Regions from separate parts of the Duganella sp. GW821-FHT01E12 genome, predicted to be linked through region 2. Evidence: riboswitches for the same ligand, from Rfam matches in the RefSeq annotation. Region 2 holds a riboswitch; the other holds the start of a gene.
What was found. Region 2 has a riboswitch for thiamine pyrophosphate ahead of AC07WS_RS23835 (TonB-dependent siderophore receptor). Riboswitches for the same ligand answer to the same signal wherever they lie in the genome.

Region 1 (10,544 bases), on a different contig from region 2:
TGCCGGCCTCACAGCTTGCGGTACAGCTCGGCGCCGTTCTTGATGAACTCCACCGCCTTGACCTGCATGCCCTGCTCCAGCGCCGCGCCGTCCGACACGCCGTTGGCCGCGGCGAATTCGCGCACTTCCTGCGTGATCTTCATCGAGCAGAAATGCGGGCCGCACATCGAGCAGAAGTGCGCCACCTTGGCCGAGTCCTTGGGCAGCGTCTCGTCGTGGAATTCGCGCGCCTTGTCCGGGTCGAGGCCGATGTTGAACTGGTCGTCCCAGCGGAATTCGAAGCGCGCCTTCGACAGCGCGTTGTCGCGGATCTGCGCGCCCGGATGGCCCTTGGCCAGGTCGGCCGCGTGGGCGGCGATCTTGTAGGTGATGATGCCGTCCTTGACGTCGTTCTTGTCCGGCAGCCCCAGGTGTTCTTTCGGCGTGACGTAGCACAGCATGGCCGTGCCGTACCAGCCGATCTGCGCGGCGCCGATGCCCGAGGTGATGTGGTCGTAGCCGGGCGCGATGTCGGTGGTCAACGGCCCCAGCGTGTAGAACGGCGCCTCGTGGCACTGCTCCAGCTGCAGGTCCATGTTCTCCTTGATCAGCTGCATCGGCACGTGGCCCGGACCCTCGATCATCACCTGCACGTCGTGCTTCCAGGCGATCTGGGTCAGCTCGCCCAGGGTCTTCAGCTCGCCCAGCTGGGCCTCGTCGTTGGCGTCGTAGATCGAGCCGGGCCGCAGGCCGTCGCCCAGCGAGAACGAGACGTCGTAGGCCTTCATGATCTGGCAGATCTCTTCGAAGTGCGTGTACAGGAACGATTCCTTGTGGTGCGCCAGGCACCACTTGGCCATGATGGAGCCGCCGCGCGAGACGATGCCGGTCAGGCGCTTGGCCGTCATCGGCACGTAGCGCAGCAGCACGCCGGCGTGGATGGTGAAGTAGTCGACGCCCTGCTCGGCCTGCTCGATCAGGGTGTCGCGGAAGATTTCCCAGGTCAGGTCCTCGGCCTTGCCGTTGACCTTTTCCAGCGCCTGGTAGATCGGCACCGTGCCGATCGGCACCGGGCTGTTGCGGATGATCCATTCGCGCGTTTCGTGGATGTGCTTGCCGGTGGACAGGTCCATGACGTTGTCGCCGCCCCAGCGGATGGCCCAGGTCATCTTCTCGACTTCCTCGCCGATCGACGAGGTGACGGCGGAGTTGCCGATGTTGGCGTTGATCTTGACCAGGAAGTTGCGGCCGATGATCATCGGCTCGATTTCCGGGTGGTTGATGTTGGCCGGGATGATGGCGCGGCCGCGGGCGATTTCCTCGCGCACGAACTCCGGCGTGATCTCGGCCGGGATGCTGGCGCCGAACGATTGCCCCGGATGCTGGCGGCCCATCAGGTCGGCCAGGCGCTGGCCCATGGGGCCGGATTTCTTCAGGTTTTCCAGGTACTCCTGGCGGCGCAGGTTCTCGCGGATGGCGACGAATTCCATCTCGGGCGTGACGATGCCCTGGCGCGCGTAGTGCATCTGCGTGACGTTCCTGCCTTCGCGCGCGCGGCGCGGCTTGCGGTGCAGGTTGAAGCGCAGTTCGGCCAGCGCCGGGTCCGCCAGGCGCGCCTGGCCGTATTCGGAGGTCGGGCCGTCCAGTTCCTCGGTGTCGTCGCGCTCCAGGATCCACGGCAGGCGCGGGGTCGCGGCCAGGCCGGAGCGGATGTCGATCACCGCGTCCGGATCGGTGTACGGGCCGGAGGTGTCGTAGACGTAGATCGGCGGATTGGCTTCGAAGCCGAACGAGGCCGGCGTGTCGGCCTGGGTGATCTCGCGCATCGGCACGCGGATGTCGGGACGGCCGCCCTCGACGTAGACCTTGCGCGAGTTCGGTAATGGCTTGACGGCTGCCTCGTCCACCGTGGCGGTGGCGGACAGGAATTTGGGATTGGCGTTCATTTGGCTCCTTCGTTAGCTACAGGAGCCAGCAAAGGAGGTTGGACCGCGCCTCCCATCAGATTTGGCGGCGATGTCCTAAGCTTCCCTTCGCTGGCATTATCCAGATCAGGTTCGGAGGGTATTTCTCACCCGCGCATCGCAATGCGCAGGACCCCTAGCGTGTGCCACCTTGCGGCAGCGGGGCCGATTATACGCTCGGCCGCGCCGCCCGGACAATGTCCGCGTGAAAAAAACCACAATACCTGGTATGGCGTGTATAACGAGCCGATGTGTAACAATTGTAAGAGCTGCGCGCTATGTGAGGCATCACACATAATAGTTTCTGAAAGGAACTCACAATATCCCCACAGCGACACCACCGTCGCCACAACAAGCGCCCCACGCGCGATTTTCGGGAGAATCATCATGAAGCCAGCACACCCATCCATCTACCTGGCCGCCGTCGCGGCCCTCGCGGCAGCCGGGCTGAGCGCCTGCGGCGGCGGCGGGGGCGGGGGCGGGGGCGACAGCACGCCGCCCAGCACTCTGGGCACGCTGTCGGTGTCGATGACGGACGCGCCGTCGTGCGGTTTCGACGCCGTCAACGTCACCGTCAACAAGGTGCGCGTCAACCAGAGCAGCACCGCCAGCGACACCGACGCCGGCTGGACCGACATCACGCTCAGTCCGGCCCGCAAGATCAACCTGCTGAACCTGACCAACGGCGCGCTGGAGGCGCTGGGCCAGACCTCGCTGAGCGCGGGCCATTACAACCAGCTGCGGCTGGTGCTCGACCCCAACACCGGCAGCGGCCTGGCCAACTCGGTGGTGGTCACCGGCGGCACCGCCGAGGTGTCGCTCGACACCCCGAGCGCGGTGCAGAGCGGCATCAAGCTGGTCAACGCCTTCGACGTGGCGGCCGGCCAGCGGGTCGACCTGGTGCTGGACTTCGACGCCTGCAAATCGGTGCTCACCAAGGGCAACGGCAAGTACGCGCTGAAACCGGTGGTGAAGGTGATCCCGACCACGCTCAACGGCATCGGCGGCTTTGTCTCGACCGCGCTGCTGGCCAGCCACGTGACGGTGTCGGCGCAGCAGAACGGCGCCATCGTCAGCGCCACCACGCCCAACGCCACCACCGGCGAGTTCGCGCTGAGCCGCCTGCCGCTGGGGAACTATGACGTGGTGGTCACGGCCGACAACAGCGCCGCCGCCGTGGTGGGCGCGGTGCCGGTGACCAGCACCTCGGCCACGGTGGCCATCAGCACGGCCGCCGCGCCGATCACGCTGCCGGCCAGCGCCGGCGGCAGCATAGCCGGCACCGTCACGCTGACGCCGGCCAGCAGCACCGCCAGCGCCTATGTCGCGGCCAAGCAGAGCCTGGCGGCCGGGCCGACCGTGACCGTCAAGTACCGCGGCGCCGACCTGGCCAGCGGCGCCTACACGCTGGGCGGACTGCCGGTCGCCGCGCCGCGCTACGCGGTGTACAGCGCCACGCTGCCGCTGCAGTTCGCCAGCGCCGCCACGGTGCTGCCGGGTCCGGGCAAATACATGGTCGAGGCGTCGGCCGAGGGCTACACCACGGCCAGCCTGCCGCTGGTCGATATTTCGCTGGTCGATCAGGCCAACGTCAACTTCAACCTGAAGCCGTAAGGCGCCCTGCCGGCTTGCCCTGTCAGTGGAAGGGCAAGCCCAACAGCCGCAACCACTGGCGGTCGCCGGGATAGCGCGCACGGTCGTCGACGCCGAGCCGGCGCGGCGCGGCGGCCGGCAGGCGGAAGGTGCCGAACAACTGGTCCCAGATCGAGACGGTGGCGCCATAGTTTCCAAGCTCCTCCCGGCTGGCGCTGTGGTGGAAGCGGTGCAGCTCGGTGCCGGTCAGCAGGCGGTTGAACCATCCCGCCCTGGCGTCGACATTGAAGTGCGACACCAGCCCCTGGAAGCCATTGAATACCGATGCCGCGAACACGGCCTCCGGCGAGAAGCCGAACAGGATGGCCGGCAGCATCAGCAGCACGCGCACGTAGGCGCTGTTGATCGGATGGCCCACCACGTGCATGAACACATAGACCTCGCCGGGCAGGTGGTGGATCGCGTGGGTCTTCCACAGCCAGCGCGCCAGCGGGCCACGTCCCTCGTGGCTGTAGCGGTGCAGCCAGTACCACAGGAAGTCCGACAGCAGCACCGCGCAGACCGCTTCGGCCTGCCAGTGCAGGCTGCTGCGCAACACCGGCAGTCCGCCGTGATGGGCGGCCAGCCAGGTCACGGCCCAGGTGGTCGCGGCGATGGTCGCGCCATTGACGACCAGCATGGGCAGGTCGCGCGTGAGCAACGAGGTCCTGGTCATGTTCCACTCGCGGCGCGCCGGCATCAGGCGTTCGAGGGTCACCATCGTCGCGATCATGGCCGCCAGGTAAGCCGGATACGCCTTGCCGAGCGGGCCGAGCCAGCCGCCGACCGAGGCCAGAATGAAGGCCAGCGTGGCAGCCAGCGCAAGCGGATAAAACAGATAGCGCGGCCAGCGCGCGGCAACACGGGAATCGGACATGGTTTACACTCCTGAAGTAGACAGGTGTCCATGATCGCCCCCGCCCGCCGTCCGCGACAGCGCGCAGGCCGGGCCGGTGTCCGATAGCAGACAATCCGCCGCTTAATGTCCAGGAACCCCATGACCGACCGCCCCCCCGAACCGGATCGCCGCGTCCTCAAGACCAAGGCCGCGCTGCGCGACGCGATGCTGGACCTGATGGCGCTGCGCGGCTGGGACCAGCTGACCATCCAGGAGATCTGCGACCGGGCGAACGTGGGCCGCTCAACCTTCTATGTGCACTACCAGAGCAAGGACGAGCTGCTGTCGGCGGGGTTGAACGACCTGCGCGACATGATCGCGGCGCAGACGGCGGAGGCCGGGCAGGCGGACTGCCACTTCCTGGCCGGCCTGCTGGAGCACATGGCGCAGCAGCGCGACGTCTTCCGCGCGGCCATCGGCAGGCGCGGCGGACAGGGCGTGGCGCGCCGGTTCAGGCACATGGTGTGCCAGCTGGTGCAGATCGAACTGAAACGGCGGGCCCACCCGGCGGCGGCGCATCCATGGGTGGCCCGCTTCGTGGCCGGCGGCGTGGTCGAGGCGATGGCCTGGTGGGTGGACGCGCCCGAGCCGCCGCCGATCGCCGCCATGCAGCGCGAGCTCGACGCGCTGGCCCGGGCCGCGCTGGGCGGCTAGTCCCTGAACGCCGGCGGCCGCTTGCCCATGCCGGACATCATCGCCTCCTGCAGGTCGGCCGACATCAGCATGGCGGCGTTCCAGGTGGCGTTGTAGTTGAGGCCGTCGGCCACCGAGTGGTCGCGCGCGTAGCCGATCATTTCCTTCACGCCGCGGATCGCCAGCGGCGCCTTGGCCGCGATGTCGGCGGCGAGCGCGCGCACGCCGGCGCGCAGCGCCTCGGGCGAGTCGAACACGCGGTTGACCAGGCGGATCTCCTTCGCCTCGGCGGCGTCGACCCGGCGCGCGGTGTAGGCCAGCTCACGCGCCATGCCCTCGCCGATCAGGCGCGGCAGCCGCTGCAGCGTGCCGACGTCGGCGGTCATGCCGATGTCGATCTCCTTGATGCTGAACCAGGCGTCGTCCGCGCAGTAGCGCATATCGGCGCAGCAGATCAGGTCGATGCCGCCGCCCACGCAGGCGCCGTGCACGGCGGCCAGCACCGGCTTGCGGCAGCGCTCCAGGCTGGTCAGGGTGTCTTGCAGGTCGAGGATGATGCGGCGCAGGTTCTCGCGCGTGCGGCCGTCGCACTCGTCGCGGATCTGCGCGCCCAGGCCCATCATCATCTGCAGGTCGATGCCGGCGGTGAAGGCCTTGCCCTCGCCCTCCAGGATCGCCACGCGGATCTCCGGCGTGGCGTCGATGTGCTGGAAGACGCTGCGGATGTCGTGCCACATCGCCAGGTTCATGGCGTTGAGTTTTTCCGGGCGGTTCAGGCGCACGGTGGCGATGTGGTCGGCGACGTCGAGGGTGAGGGTTTCAAAGCTGGGCATGGCGGTCTCCTGTTGGGTATCGCGCAAGAATACCGCAGATGGGGCGGCCGCAACAAGCCGGCCGCCCGGTCGCCTCTACTGCGGCGGATAGCTCACGGTCAGCGTGTAGCTGGACGCGGCGTAGCCGTTCAGCAGCACGTAGGCGTTGCCGTTGGCGGCGTAGGACACGCTGCAGCTCTCGGTGCTGGTGGGGCCGTCGGACTTGCAGTCGTAGCTGCTCGTGCTGGCCGGGCCGGCCTTGCGCACGTACAGGTCGGTGTCGCCGCTGCCGCCGAGCGTGGCCTTGAAGCTGCCGTTGGCGGCCACCGCGAACGGGCCGTAGGCGCGCGTCTGGCCCCGGCTCAAGGTGCCGGTGTAGGTCTCGCTATGATCGGCCGGCGGCGTCACACCCGGGCCGTCGCTGCCCAGCTCGACCGCGTAGGCCAGCGCCATGCGCGCGAACTTGAGCGCGTGGTCGGCCTGGTTGCCGGTGTTGGCGTAGGTGTCGTTGGCGGTGTGGATGTAGGGATCGTCCTCGCCCATGGCCGTCTCGAACGGCATCGACGTCCAGTAGCCGGCCGCGTTCCACGAGGCGTGGTCGGAGCAGGCGTAGCCGCACTGGTCGTGGCCGACCTTCAGGGTCGGCAGGTAGGTCGCGATCAGGTTGGCGACAAAGGTGTTCTGCGCGTTGTCGGTGTAGTCGGTGAACAGGTAGATGTCGTCGGCCGAGCCCTGGTAGTTGGTCATGTCGAGCTGCATCACGCCGACCACGTTGACGTTGTTGGCCTGGTGGTTCTGGGCGATGTCCTGCGAGCCGCGCAGGCCCACCTCCTCGGCGGCGTAGCCGATCAGCTTGATGGTGCGGCGCGGCTTGTAGCCGCTGGCGATCATCACCCGCAGCACCTCGGTCAGGCTGGCGATGCCGGAGGCGTCGTCGTCGGCGCCGGGCGCCCTGGTGGTCTCGCCGGTGCCGGCCTGATTGATCGAGTCGAGGTGGCCGCCCAGCACCACCACCTCGTTCGGGTTGTCGGTGCCGGTGATGGTCAGGATCACCGACTTCTGCGGCCACGAGGCGTGCGTGTACTGGGTCACGGCGATGTCGCTGCGGCCGGCCGCCATCGTGGCCCAGCGCTGCTTGAGCCAGTTCGAGGCGTTGACGCCGTTGTTGGTGGTGTAGTAGCGGTTGGCGTAGGCCGACATGTCGACGATGGTCTGGCCGATGTTACTGGCCTGCATTTGCGTCAGCATGGGGTTGACCACGCTTTGCTGGTCAATCGCGTACGACGGCCGCGCCACGGCCAGTTGCGCGGCGCCGGCCTTGGGCGGCGTGAGCGCGGCGATGCCGGCCGCCTCGCTGGCGTGGAACATGAAGCCGCCGCAGCGGCGCAGCTTGCGGTGCACGGCGGCCGACAGCGCCAGCATCTGCTGCTCGTCGACCTCGACCAGGTGGACCCGCTCGTGGCCCGGCCGGGCGGCGAAGCTGGCGCGGCTCTCGCGCGCCAGCGCCTGCGGCGCCACCTTCTGCAATTGCGCATAGGCGGCGTCGCCGACGCTGATCCAGACCTTGTCGGACTGGGCCAGTGCGGAAGCCGAGGCGCCGGCCAGCAGGCCGGCGGTCAGCACAGCAATGAGTCGAGTTGTCATTTCCGTCTCCATGTCAAAAAAACATTGTAGGGACGGGCAACGGTATGCTCTTCGGCGGGGCGAGTCAAAAATCTTGCGGAATTCGACACCGGAGCGGGAAATGTCCAGAGTTTAACAAGCGGCGATCTGCTCATGGCTTGCCGCGTCATCTATAATGGTTGTTTCTCCAAATTTAAGCTGCCAAATCATGGAATTAGCCAAGTCTTTCGAGCCTGCCGACATTGAACAATTCTGGCGCACCGAGTGGGAACAGCGCGGTTACTACACCGCCACCCTCGACGCCGGCAAACCGTCCTTCAGCATCCAGCTGCCGCCGCCGAACGTGACCGGCACCCTGCACATGGGCCATGCCTTCAACCAGACCATCATGGACGGCCTGACCCGCTACCATCGCATGCTGGGCCACAACACCGCCTGGATCCCCGGCACCGACCACGCCGGCATCGCCACGCAGATCGTGGTGGAGCGCCAGCTGGACGCGCAGAAAATCTCGCGCCACGACCTGGGCCGCGAAGAGTTCGTCAAGAAGGTGTGGGAGTGGAAAGAGAAATCCGGCTCCACCATCACCGGCCAGATGCGCCGCCTGGGCGCCTCGCCCGACTGGAAGCGCGAATACTTCACGATGGACGAGCCGCGCTCGAAGGTCGTCACCGACGTCTTCGTGCGTTTGCACGAACAGGGCCTGATCTACCGCGGCAAGCGCCTGGTCAACTGGGATCCGGTGCTGGGCACCGCCGTCTCGGATCTGGAAGTGGTGTCGGAAGAGGAAGACGGCTCGATGTGGTACATCAAGTACCCGCTGGCCGACGGCAGCGGCACGCTGACCGTGGCCACCACCCGTCCCGAAACCATGTTGGGCGACGTCGCCGTGGCGGTGGACCCGACCGACGAGCGCTACCAGTCGCTGGTGGGCCAGATGCTCAAGCTGCCGCTGTCGGAACGCGAGATCCCGATCATCGCCGACGAATACGTCGACAAGGAATTCGGCACCGGCTGCGTGAAGATCACGCCCGCGCACGACTTCAACGACTACGCCGTCGGCCAACGCCACAACCTGGACATGCCATCCATCCTGACGCTGGACGCCAAGATCAGCGACGAAGCGCCGGCCGCCTACCGCGGCCTGGACCGCTTCGCCGCGCGCAAGCAGATCGTCGCCGACCTGGAAGCGCAAGGCTTGCTGGAACAGATCAAGCCGCACAAGCTGATGGTGCCGCGCGGCGACCGCACCGGCGTCGTCATCGAACCGATGCTGACCGACCAGTGGTTCGTCGCCATGAGCAAGCCGGCGCCGGAAGGCACTTTCTTCCCAGGCAAATCGATCGCCGAGACCGCGCTGGACAAGGTCGCCAGCGGCGAGATCAAGTTCGTGCCGGAAAACTGGAGCACCACCTACAACCAGTGGCTCAACAACATTCAGGACTGGTGCATCTCGCGCCAACTGTGGTGGGGCCACCAGATCCCGGCCTGGTACGACGAAAAGGGCAACGTCTTCGTCGCCAAAACCGAGGAAGCAGCGCGCGCCAAGCAGCACGCCGCCGGCAGCACCGGCATGCTGACCCGCGACAACGACGTGCTCGACACGTGGTTCTCGTCCGCGCTGGTGCCGTTCTCGACTCTCGGCTGGCCGGAGGAAACGCCCGACATCAAGGCCTTCCTGCCGTCGTCGGTGCTGGTGACCGGCTTCGACATCATCTTCTTCTGGGTGGCGCGCATGGTCATGATGACCGCGCACTTCACGGGCAAGGTGCCGTTCGAGACCGTGTACGTGCACGGCCTGGTGCGCGACTCGACCGGCCAGAAAATGTCCAAGTCCAAGGGCAACACGCTGGACCCGATCGACCTGATCGACGGCATCGGCGTCGAGGCGCTGGTGGAGAAGCGCACCACCGGCCTGATGAACCCGAAGGCGGCCGAGAAGATCGCCAAGGCCACCCGCAAGGAGTTCCCGGAGGGGATCGCCGCCTACGGCACCGACGCGGTGCGCTTCACGATGGCGTCGTACGCCTCGCTGGGCCGCAACATCAACTTCGACCTGGGCCGCGCCGAAGGCTACCGCAACTTCTGCAACAAGCTGTGGAACGCCACCCGCTTCGTGCTGATGAACACCGAGGGCAAGGATTGCTCGGCCAGCGTGGCCGACCTGTCGAACGCCGACAAGTGGATCATCTCGCTGCTGCAGAAGGCCGAGCTGGACGTGGCCAAGGGCTTCGAGGACTACCGCTTCGACAACATCGCCTCGACCATCTACAAGTTCGTGTGGGACGAGTATTGCGACTGGTATCTGGAAGTGGCCAAGGTGCAGGTGCAGAGCGGCACCGAAGGCCAGCAGCGCGCCACCCGCCACACGCTGCTGCGCGTGCTGGAAGTGGTGCTGCGCCTGGCGCATCCGATCATTCCGTTCGTCACCGAGGCGCTGTGGCAGGCCGTCGCGCCGCTGGCAGGCAAGACTGGCGACTCGATCATGATGCAGCCCTACCCGATCGCCAACACCGCCGCCATCGACGAATCGGCCGAGGCGTGGATGCAGCAACTGAAGGCGCTGACCGACGCCACCCGCAACCTGCGCGGCGAGATGCAACTGGCGCCGTCGCTGCGCGTGCCGCTGATCGTCGAGCCGACCAATGCGGCGGACAAGGCGGCGATGGAGGTGTTCGCGCCGTACATCCAGTCGCTGGGCAAGCTGGCCGAGGTGCAGATCGTCGACGCGCTGCCGGAATCGCCGGCCGCCGTATCGATCGTCGGCACAACCAAGCTGATGCTGAAGGTGGAGATCGATGTGAAGGCCGAGCGCGAGCGTTTGTCGAAAGAGATCGCCCGCGTTGAAGGCGAGATCAACAAGGCCAACGGCAAGCTGTCGAACGAGAGCTTCGTCGCCCGCGCGCCGGCCGAGGTGGTGGCGCAGGAGAAGGAACGCGTCGCCAACTTCTCGGCCACGCTGGACAAGATGCGCGAGCAGTTCGCCAAGCTGCCGGCCGCCTG
Region 2 (10,544 bases):
ACGTGTGGATCATTGTCGACGTGCTGTACGTGGCGCTGTACCTGCACAAGCATCTGGTGCTGACGGCCGTGCTGTACGCGGTGTTCGTCGGCATGGCGGTGATCGGCCTGCGCGCCTGGAGCAGCGACGGCGCCGGCGGCCGCATGGCGCTGGAATGAATACGGCGGTGCCGCGGCGGGTGGCGATACTGGGCGCGGCGTCGTCAGGCAAATCGACGCTGGCGGCGGCGCTGGCCGAACGCTATCAAACGCTGTGGGTACCCGAGTACCTGCGCGAATTCGTCGACACCGAGGCCAGGATACCGGTGGCGGCCGACCAGTTCCATATCGCCGAAACGCAGCGCGACCGCGAGGATGCGGCCGCGCCACGCGCCAACCAGTATCTTTTTTGCGACACCGCGCCGCTGATGACGGTGGTCTACGGCCACCATTATTTCGGCGGCATCGACGAGCAGCTGGCCGCGCTGGCGGCCACGCACCAGCAGGATTACGCCTTCACGCTGGTGACGGCGCTGGATATCCCGTGGATCGCCGATGGCTTGCAGCGTGAATCCGAGGAAGTCAGCGTCATCGTCAACCGCATGCTGCTGGACGAGCTGGCGGCGCGTGGGATACCCTATCTGCTGGTGTCGGGCGATCCCGGCGAACGACTATCCCAAGTGGAGCGGCATCTACCATGAAGCAGCGGCTGGCGGTGATCCTGATGTGCGTATCCCCGCTGGCGTTGGCCGATACCGGCTACTACCTGGTCTCCACCTACGACGTGGAGGGCCAGGCATCCCTCGACTATAAATACTGGAACGCCCATTACAACGGGCGCACCGTGGCGGCGCCGGAAATCGGCGTCGGCTACGGCGTCACGTCGCGCTGGTACACGGAGCTCTACGTCAAGTGGGTCAAGATGAACGGCGGCGCGCCCCATAGGCAGGAGACGGCGTGGCAGAACGACTACCTGCTGACGCAAGGCCAGTATGCCTTCGACCTGGCGCTGCACACCAAGCTGGAAAAGGCCCGCGACAACGCCGACGGCTACGCGCTGGAATGGGGGCCGGTGCTGCAGACGGAGATCGGCCGCACGCAGTTCAACGCCAATCTGTTCTTCCAGCGCGACTACCGCGTGGCGCCGGGCGGCGGCGAGCATCCGATGGAGCTGACTTACCAGCTGCAAGTGAAGCATAACTGGATGCCCTGGCTGCAGCCGGGCGTGCAGGCATTTGGCGAGGTGGGGAAGTGGAACGACTGGCTGCCATACCGGCAGCAGTCGCACCGCGCCGGGCCGGCGGTGTTCGGGCACCGCGATATTGGCCGGCAGGAGATCAAGTACGAATTCGCTTACCTGATCGGCAGGAATTCGGCACGCGCAGCGAAGAGCTTTTCGATGCGCGTGCAGCTGGTCTTTTAAAGGTCGAACTGGGCCGACACGCGGAAGGTGCGGGTGGCGCCCGGCATCAGGTAGCCGCCCAGCTCCGGCGTGACGTCGCGCCAGTAGAACTTGTCGAACGCGTTGTCGATGCCGGCGCGCAGCGTGGTCTGCACGCCGCCGACGCGGGTGGCGTAGGCGCCGCCCAGGTTCAGCACATGGTAGCCCGGCACGAACACCTGGTTCTTCGTATCGAACGCCTTCTTGCCCGAGTAGACCCAGTTGGCGTTGACCGACAGCCCGGCCACTTGCGGCACGGCGTAGTCGGCGTACACGGTTGACTTGAAGGCGGCGACGTCGGCGACGCGTTTGCCGTCCAGTTCCGCCGAGCCGGTGTCGCGCTGCTGCGTGTTGAGCGCGGTGGCCGATACGCCCACCGTCAGCTCGCGCGAGGCGCGGCCGTTCAGGGCCATTTCCAGGCCGCGGTTCTGTGCGCGGCCGTTGCGCACGAAGGTGTTTTGCGCGTCGGTGTATTCCAGGCCCTTGCGGATCTCGAACAGCGCCACGCTGGCGCTCAGGTCGGGATGGATGTCGGCCTTGACGCCCACTTCGACCTGCTTCGATTTGCCCGGCGCCAGCGCGCGGGCTTCGTTGACGGTGCCGATCGGCGCAAGGCCGCCATGCTCGAGGCCCTGCGCGTACGAGGTGTAGACCGAGACGTTGGGACGCAGGCTGTACACCAGCGCCACGTTCGGCAGCCAGAAGCCGACATCGGTGTGGGCGGACGGCAGCCGGTTGCTGGCCAATTCGTCGCGCTTGACCTGCACGTAACGCGCGCCGGCGTGCAGCTTGAGCTGCTCGTTGAGGCTCAGGATGTCCTGCGCGAACAGGGCGCGTTCGTTGTCGCTGCGGCGTTCGGAGACCGGGCCGCTGGTGCCGGTCGCCGGCGCCACCATGATAGGGTGGTAGATGTTGCTGAACGCGGTGCCGTCGGCGCCGGCCTGCACGTACAGGTAGTCGCCCCATTTCTCGCTGTTTCTGAACAGCGATGCGCCGCCGGTGAAGTCATGCTTGATCGAGCCGGTGCTGAACTTGCCCTGAACCAGCGCCTGCACCGTCAGCGGCGATTTCTTCTCGCCCAGGCTGATGTAGTCGTAGATGTCGTAGTCGCCGTTGCCGCAGAAGCCGGGGTACAGCAGCTGCGCCGTGCAGCCGTAAGGGAAGGCGGTGTAGTCGTCGCGCTTGAACTGGTGCTGGTTGGCGCTGACGGTGGTGCTCCAGTCGGGCGTGAACTTGTACTCGAAGCGCGCGCCGATGTTGCTGCTGGTGGTTTCCACCGGACGGCTCCACGGCTGGTTGTTCAGCATGGTGTCGGCCGGGATGTTCGGCAGCGTCGTGTTGTTCAGCAGCTGGAAGCCGGGCGCGGTCACTTGCGATTTCTTCTGGTAGTCGGCGTCCACCTGCAGCAGCGCCTGCGGCGAGATCTTCCAGTCGAAGGCGGCCGAGACGAACTTGCGGTTGCCGTCCGCGCCCTTGATGTAGGAGCGCAGGCGCTCGGCGGCGGCGTTGAAGCGGTAGCCGAAGCGCTGGTCTTCGAAGCGTCCGCCCAGGTCGACGGCGCCGTACAGCGTGCCGCGTTCGCGCTCTTCCAGCACCACGGTGCGCAGCGGCGCATCGGTCGGACGCTTGGTGACGTAGTTGACCACGCCGCCCGGCGCCGACACGCCCGCCTGCAGGCCGGACAAGCCTTTCAGCACTTCCAGGCGTTCCTTGTTCTCCAGCGGGATCTGGGTGTCGGCCGAGACGGACATGCCGTCCTTGCGGTAGCTGGAGGCGTTGTCCAGCTTGAAGCCGCGGATGGAGAACTGCTCCGAGTAGCCGACCGCGTTGTAGGAGTCGCTCAGGCTGGCGTCGTATCTGGCGGCGTCGGTGGTGGAGCGCACCTGGCGGTCCAGCATCTGCTGCGAGGTCAGCACGCTGACCGAGGCCGGGGTTTCCAGCAGCGGCGTGTTGGCGAAGCCGGCCACGGAGGCGCGGCTGGCCTGGGCCTTGGCGCCGGTGATCACCACCTCGGGCAGGGCTTGCTCTGCGGCGGAGGTTTCAGCGACGGCGGCGCCGGGAAAAGCCTGTAACACCGCCAGCGCGATGGCGGAAACTGCAAATTTTGGTGTGGACATATGGACTCTCTACGTGTTCGGCTGGAGCCGCGGGGAGAGCCATCAAAGGAGGGGAAACACTGCTTTGCGCTTTCCTTCGCTGGCATTATCCAGATCAGGTACGAAGGGTATCTCTCACCCGGCAGCAAAGCTCCAGGACCCCTAGCGAGGCGTTAGTGTAGCACAGGCGCGGAGTGCGGTGCCGTGCGCCGCGTTCCGCGCCGCGCCGCTACACTGGGGGTTTGCGCCGCAGGGCGCCAACGAAGCAGTCACAGCTTTTAACGGAGGCGCCATGATGTCCGTGCATTTTGGCGACACCTTGCTGCATCGTGCAAGCGAAAGGGTGGGAATGAGGCAGTCGTATCAAGAGGGAAGCTGGTTTGCGATTCCGTTGCTGGATGGCGGCTATGGCTGGGGGCTGGTGGCACGCCTGTCGCCGGGCAGCAAGATCATGCTGGCGTATCTGTTCGGCCCCAAGCTGGCGCGCCTGCCGTCGCTGGAGGAGCTCAACACGCTGCAGCCGCAGGACGCGCTCAAGGTGCTGCGGGTGGGCGACATGGCGCTGGCCAGCGGCCACTGGCGCGTGCTGGGGGACATCGCCGACTGGAATCCGGCGCTGTGGCCGATGCCGCAGTTCCTGCGCCGTGCCGATTCGCTCAAGCGCGCCTGGCGCGTCACGTATTCGGACGCGGACCCGAGCCGCTCGGAGCGCGAGGAATCCGTCCCCTACGATACGCAAGGGCTGGAAACGGATTCGCTGTACGGCTACGGCTCCACCGAGCTGTTGCTGACCCGCCTGCTGGAGCCGCAGGACCACCCGATCAACCGCAGCAGTGGTGGCGGCAGCGCTAGTCGCAGCTGACGTTCCAGGCCGCGTACTCGCCGCGGTGCTTGCGCACGGCGACGCGGGCGATGGTGTCGCGGTCGCTTTCAAACACCAGGTTGAACATCACGGGCGCGCCGGCAGCCGGCGGCGCCGGTTCGATCGCGCGCAGCGTGAAGGGCAGGGCGCGCTGGCGGATGCAGCGCGAGTTGCCGGCCAGGAGCAGGCGCGCGCGGCTCAGCAATTCGGGATACTGGCGCAGCAGCGCCACCACGTCCTCCGGCGGCAGCGCCTGGTCCATCAGCACCGTGTGCGGCGCGGCGCTGCAGACGGTCTTGGGCTGCGCCAGCCACACATGCCAGCTGGGCGGCTGCGCCGCCTCGCTCCAGCGCGCGTCTCTGGGCGCCCTGGCGTCGTAGACAAAGCTGGAACGGATCTGCCGGCACAGGTCCACCGCCGAATGGCGCGGCGCCGAATCGACACGGGCGATCACCTGCCACGGCTTGCCGCGCTGGCGCTCGATCTCGAACGCCGGCGCGAACAGCGGCTGCACCACTGGCGCGCCCTTGGATTCGGCCAGCATCTTCTGGCGGAAGTAGTCGTCGAAGCTGGCGCGTTCCGCGTCGGTCGGCTGGCGCTGTTCGATGCGCGGCGGCGCGGGCGGCCTGGCGGCCGTGGCCTGGCCTGCGGCCATCAGCAGCACTGCAAGCGACATCGCCCGCATCACGCCGCCTTCATCACGATCTGGATCAGCAGGCCGCCGCCCTCGCGGTTGCGCACCTGCAGCTCGGCGCCGTGGCGCTGCATCACGCGGTCGACGATGGCCAGGCCCAGGCCGGCGCCGTTGGCCTGGCCGCGCGCGGCGTCGAGCCGGGTGAAGGGCTTGAGCAGCTGTTCGATCTGTTCGGGCGGCACGCCGTTGCCGTGGTCCTGCACCTCGATCACCACCCGGCGCGAGGTGTGCATGCCCTTTATGCTGCACTTGATGTCGATCTCGGTCAGTTCGCTGCCTGGCGTCTTGCCGTAGCGGCGGGCGTTCTCGATCAGGTTGTTGATGACGCGCTTGATGTCGGTGGCGTTGCCCATCACGTGGGCATTGGGCGCGATGTCGGTGTGGATGGTCACGTCCGGCAGGCGGCCCGCCTCGTGCGCGGTGTCGCTCAGCAGTTCGCTGAGGTCGACGTTGATGAAGCTCGACACCTCGGTCGGCTTGGCGTAGTCGAGGAACTGGCCGATGATGTCGTCCATCTGCGCGATGTCGGACTGGATGCCCTCGCGCGCCTCGTTCGACAGGTTGGCCATCTCCACCTCCAGCTGCATGCGCGCCAGCGGCGTGCGCAGGTCGTGCGAGATGCCGGCCAGGATCACGGCGCGGTCGGACTCCACCTGCTGCAGCTGGTCGACCATCTGGTTGAAGCTGCGGTTGGCCACCATGATTTCCATCGGCCCCTTTTCCGGCAGCGGGTCCGGGCGCTTGCCCTGGGCGAAGGCGCGGGTGGCCTGCGTCAGGCGCCGCAGCGGCAGGTTGATCAGGCTGGAGATGAAGGCCGCGCCCAGCAGCGACACCACCGACACCACGCTGGCCCAGCCCAGCCACTGGATGCCGGTCAGGCCGCGGATGCGCTCGCGTTCCAGCATCAGCCAGTAGGCGTCGTCGTCGATCTTGAAGCTGACCCAGAAGCCGGCCACGCCGTTCACGCGCGCCGAGAAGCGGGTGTCCTCGCCCAGCTTGGCCTTGACCAGCTTCTGGATGTCGGGCATGAGGGCGTTGTCGGGCGGCGGATCGACCTTGTCGTCGTCCTCCAGCGTGAACACGCGGATGCCCTCGTTGGACACCAGGTCGAACAGCAGCTCGCGCCGCAGCTCGGGCGCGGAGTGGGTGAGGGCGGCGTGGGTGATGGTGACCACCGAGATCACCTGCGACGAGATCTGCTGCACCTGCGGCTCGTGCTGCACCACGCTGATCATGCCGACCCAGGCCGTCATGCTGGTCGTGGTGAGCGCGCCCAGCAGGAAGAAGGTGCGCCAGAACAGGCCGCTCTTGAGGCTGGCGATGCGGAAGGTGAACGGGAACTTCGACTTCATGCGTGCTTCCGCGCCTTAGCGCGGCTGCCCCTCCGGAATGAACACATAGCCCAGGCCCCAGACGGTCTGGATGTACAGCGGGCTCGACGGATCGGGCTCGATCAGCTTGCGCAGGCGGGAGATCTGCACGTCCAGGCTGCGGTCGAACACCTCGTACTCGCGGCCGCGCGCCAGCTCCATCAGCTTTTCGCGCGACAGCGGCTGGCGCGCGTGGCGGGCGAATACTTTCAGCACCGAGAATTCGCCGGTGGTCAGCGGCACGGTCTCGCCGCTTTTCTTCAGCGTGCGCGTGCCCAGGTCCAGGATGAACTGGCCGAACTCGAACGATTGCGGGGTTTCCGACGGCGCGCCGGGGATCTCGTCCGGGCCGCGGCGGCGCAGCACGGCGCCGATGCGGGCCACCAGCTCGCGCGGGTTGAAGGGCTTGGGCAGGTAGTCGTCCGCGCCCATTTCCAGGCCGACGATGCGGTCGACGTCCTCGCCTTTCGCGGTGAGCATGATGATCGGTGTCTGGTCGCCGGCGCCGCGCAGGCGGCGGCAGATCGACAGGCCGTCCTCGCCCGGCAGCATCAGGTCCAGCACCAGCAGGTCGTAGCGCTCGCGCAGCCACAGCTTGTTCATGGCCGTCGCGCTCTCGGCGGTGAAGACGTTGAAGCCTTGCTCGGTGAGGTAGCGCCGCAGCAGGTCGCGCAGACGCACGTCGTCGTCCACCACCATGATCTTGGCCTGGTGGCCATGCTGGTTGGCGGAGGTGTTGCCGGATTCAGTCGTTGTGCTAGTCATGGGGCCTGCCAGATTTGTCATATTCATGTTGCTATGGTAACGTCATATTCGCATTGCGAAAACGTCTGTGACAACCCATTACAAAGTGTTACAAACTTTACCCAATTCGTCTTACCCCCTCAGGTAAAGCATCATACACTCTGGGCATAGATTCAGCTTTTTAGGAACGCCAATGGGCATCGATCACAAAAAAAACTACGCGGCAGCAAGCGCAACTTTTTGCGTTCGATCCCTCCTGGGTGTTCTGCTGCTGAGCGGCGCCGCCATGGCGCACGATACCGCCGGGGAGCGCGAGGCGCCGCGCCGCGAGGATCCACGCGGCTTGCCAGCACGCGAAGCGCAGCCGGTGCGCCAGGAAGTGCGCCAGGCCGAACCCCGCCAGATCGATCCGCGCAGCTACGAGGCCCGCGCCGAGGAACAGCGCCGCGCCATGCAGGACGCCGGCCGCAACGCGGAAATGAGCCGCCGCGCCGGCCGCCTCACGCCGGACGAGCGCCGCGACCTGCGCCGCCAGATCAACGAAGTGGGGCAGGATATTTACGCCAATCCGCCGCGCCACTGATCCAGATGTTATTGAACCAACATTGATCTGTGGCAATAAGTTCACAGTTGTAGCGCCGACGCCACTGAAATCGCTTTCTTTTCCTTATTCTGAGTGTAAGATTCGTTAATTACACGCAATGCCTTTCGGCCGCGTGCCGTTGGAAGGAAGATGGTGGTTCAAGAGCTTGCCCCTGTCGCGCCAGGTGAGGAGTCGCACGCTCCGGGCATCGGCTTGCCTGTCGGTTTGGCCAAGCGGCCGGACGGCATTTATATCGACCTGTCGCTGTCGCCGCTGACGCTGACCGCCGCCATCAACGAGGTCTTCCATTCCCACTGCTATTTCGCCGGCCTGAACTACCCCATCCTGAACAAGGCGCTGTACGGCATCGGCCCGGACGTGGGCACGCCGGGCATGGTGCGGCTGGCGGACGAGCTGCGGGTGATGGCGCCCGAGCGCATCGCGCTGTACAAGAATCCCAAGCTCGGGCGCGGCTACGCCGAATACTATTTCGAGACGCTGTACCTGGAGGAGATGACGCTGCCCGACGGCACCGTGATCCCCGAGCGGCCGACCCGCCTGGATGTCGACGAGTTCGTGGCCGAGATGTGGAACAAGGGCATCCTGTTCGGCATCGAGGTGGCGGCCGTGGCGGCGGCCATCGCCTCCACCAAGGCCGACCGCATCACCGTGGCCACCGAGCTGGAACCGGAGCCGGGCCAGGACGCGACCGTGGTCGAGGTCTCGTCCGACCTGCACCGCAGCGACGCGCCCAAGACCCGTGCCGACGGCCGCATCGACCTGGGCAGCTTCCAGAACCGCTTCCCGCAGATCAAGGCCAACGTGCGGCTGCTCAAGAAGCTGCCGCCGGTGCCGGGCCATCCGGGCTTCGACCTGGGCGGCCGCATGACGCCTCCCGCGTCGCCCAAGGACCTGACGCTGCGCTTCTTCGCCGGCGACGGCACCGAGGCCAGGGAACTGGAGGACGGCGAGTACCTGGTATCGACGCGCGAAGGTTTTTTGAACGTGGACGCCAAGTCCAACCGCATTTCCATCACCGATAAAATCGTCAGCACGGACGGCGTCAGCGGGCGCACCACCGGCAATCTGCAGCTGGCCGGCGCCTACGAGGAATTCGGCGACGTGCAGGAACAGCGCGACGTCACCGGCGGCGACATCACGGTGCACGGCAACGTCTACGGCAACATCCATTCGCGCGGCGGCACCGTGGTGCTGGGCCAGAACCTGGTCAGCGGCAGCGTCGCCAACGCGGCCGGGAACATCACCGTGACCGGCGTGGCCTCCGGCTCGGTGATCCATACGGACAAGGGCGCGGTGCATGTCGGCCGGGCCGAGAACTGCGTCATCTCCGGCACCATCGTGACCGTGGGCGAGGCGTCCAACTGCGAGATCATCGCCGACGAGATCCGCATCGAAGTGGCCGAGGGCTGCGCGGTGGCCGGCCGCAACGTGGAGATCGACAGCGCCGGGCCGCGCCGCCGCACCGAGATGGTGGTGTACGTGCTGGTGAAGGACGTGAGCCAGTTCGATCAGGAGATCGCCGACCTGGAACAGCGGGTGGCGGCATTCGGTGCGGCCAACCTGGCGGCGCAGCAGGAGGCCGAACGCATCGCGGCGGTGCCGGACGTGCGGCGCTACCTGGCACTGGCGGCCAAGCTGCGCGCCCAGGAGCTGCAGCTCAACGCCGAGCAGGGGCTGTTGCTGCGCAAGATCGCCGCCGCGGTGGCGACCGAATTGCAGACCATCGCCAAGCTGCGCACCGAGCTGCAGGCCGGCCAGACGCAGCAGAAGCTGTTGCAGGACAAGCTGGCGCGCGTGATCGAGCAGAAGGTGGAGGCGGCCGGCATCGCGCGCTGCGGCCTGCGCATGGTCAGCGGCGAGACCATGGTGCGCACCATGCCGTTCCATGCCGACGTCGCCGCGTTGACCCAGCTGCCGGCCAAGGACATCAAACAGCGCCTGCGCGGCTCGCCCAGCGCCGGCGAGGTGCTGTTCTGCGACAGCGCCGGTTCGCTGGACTGGCACCTCAACGCGCGCCAGCGCCCTGTGGACGCCTAGCCATGGCGTGTGCACAATGCGCGTGGTTCATGCTAATCTAGATTTAACATTAAAAAGTGAAGAAACCCCGCCCGGCCAGTCGGCGTTTCGACGTACATCTTCCTGGGGATTACTGTGTCCGATGACGCAACTGCGCTGGATGTAAACGCGGAGAGCGAGCTGCCCGCAGCGATCGTCAAGCGCGCGGACGGCGTCTATTTCGCCGGCGACGCGACGGCCGTTTCCTGCCTGGCGGCGATCAGCCAGGTGTTCCTCGGCAGCGCCTACTTCGCCAACCTCGATTACGCGCTGTTCATCAAGTTGCTCTACAACTGCGGCCCGGACCTGCCGCTCAGCATCACCAACAAGCCGTTGATACGCTTCGCCGACAGCATCGAGCCGTTCCACCCGCCGCGCAGGGCGCTGTACAAGTCCGTCAAGATCATCAACGGCGAGGCCGAATACTATTTCGAGCCGGTGTTCTTCGAAATACCGGACATGCCGGCGCAACCGGCGCGGCTCAATTTCGACGAATTCGTCTCCGACATGTGGGTCAAGGGCATACGCTTCGGGATCGACGCGCCGGCGGTGCGCGACGTGATCGCCAGCGGGCGGCTGGCGCGCATCATCGTCGCGCGCCGGCTCAACGCCACGCCGGGCCGCGACGCTTCCATCGAGGAGGTGTCGCAGGATATCCACCGCAGCAACGCGCCGCGCGAGAAGTCGGACGGCAAGCTCG

Region 1: it holds a riboswitch for thiamine pyrophosphate, as region 2 does, so the genes downstream of both, thiC (phosphomethylpyrimidine synthase ThiC) here and AC07WS_RS23835 (TonB-dependent siderophore receptor) in region 2, are expected to answer to the same signal.

The regions. Positions count from the first base shown of each region.
Region 1 is NZ_JBWKWR010000012.1:140,915-151,458, reverse strand. Features, by position in the region: gene thiS (sulfur carrier protein ThiS) at 1-1, opposite strand, end outside; gene thiC (phosphomethylpyrimidine synthase ThiC) at 9-1,925, opposite strand; TPP riboswitch at 1,991-2,091, opposite strand; gene AC07WS_RS26010 (DUF4382 domain-containing protein) at 2,331-3,557, shown strand; gene AC07WS_RS26005 (sterol desaturase family protein) at 3,580-4,452, opposite strand; gene AC07WS_RS26000 (TetR/AcrR family transcriptional regulator) at 4,573-5,127, shown strand; gene AC07WS_RS25995 (crotonase/enoyl-CoA hydratase family protein) at 5,124-5,939, opposite strand; gene AC07WS_RS25990 (M20/M25/M40 family metallo-hydrolase) at 6,015-7,562, opposite strand; gene AC07WS_RS25985 (valine--tRNA ligase) at 7,750-10,544, shown strand, end outside.
Region 2 is NZ_JBWKWR010000010.1:98,162-108,705, forward strand. Features, by position in the region: gene pnuC (nicotinamide riboside transporter PnuC) at 1-158, shown strand, start outside; gene AC07WS_RS23825 (AAA family ATPase) at 155-679, shown strand; gene AC07WS_RS23830 (hypothetical protein) at 676-1,401, shown strand; gene AC07WS_RS23835 (TonB-dependent siderophore receptor) at 1,398-3,536, opposite strand; TPP riboswitch at 3,591-3,689, opposite strand; gene AC07WS_RS23840 (Imm26 family immunity protein) at 3,808-4,377, shown strand; gene AC07WS_RS23845 (hypothetical protein) at 4,364-5,062, opposite strand; gene AC07WS_RS23850 (ATP-binding protein) at 5,062-6,423, opposite strand; gene ompR (osmolarity response regulator transcription factor OmpR) at 6,439-7,206, opposite strand; gene AC07WS_RS23860 (hypothetical protein) at 7,472-7,768, shown strand; gene AC07WS_RS23865 (flagellar assembly protein A) at 7,919-9,826, shown strand; gene AC07WS_RS23870 (flagellar assembly protein A) at 9,941-10,544, shown strand, end outside.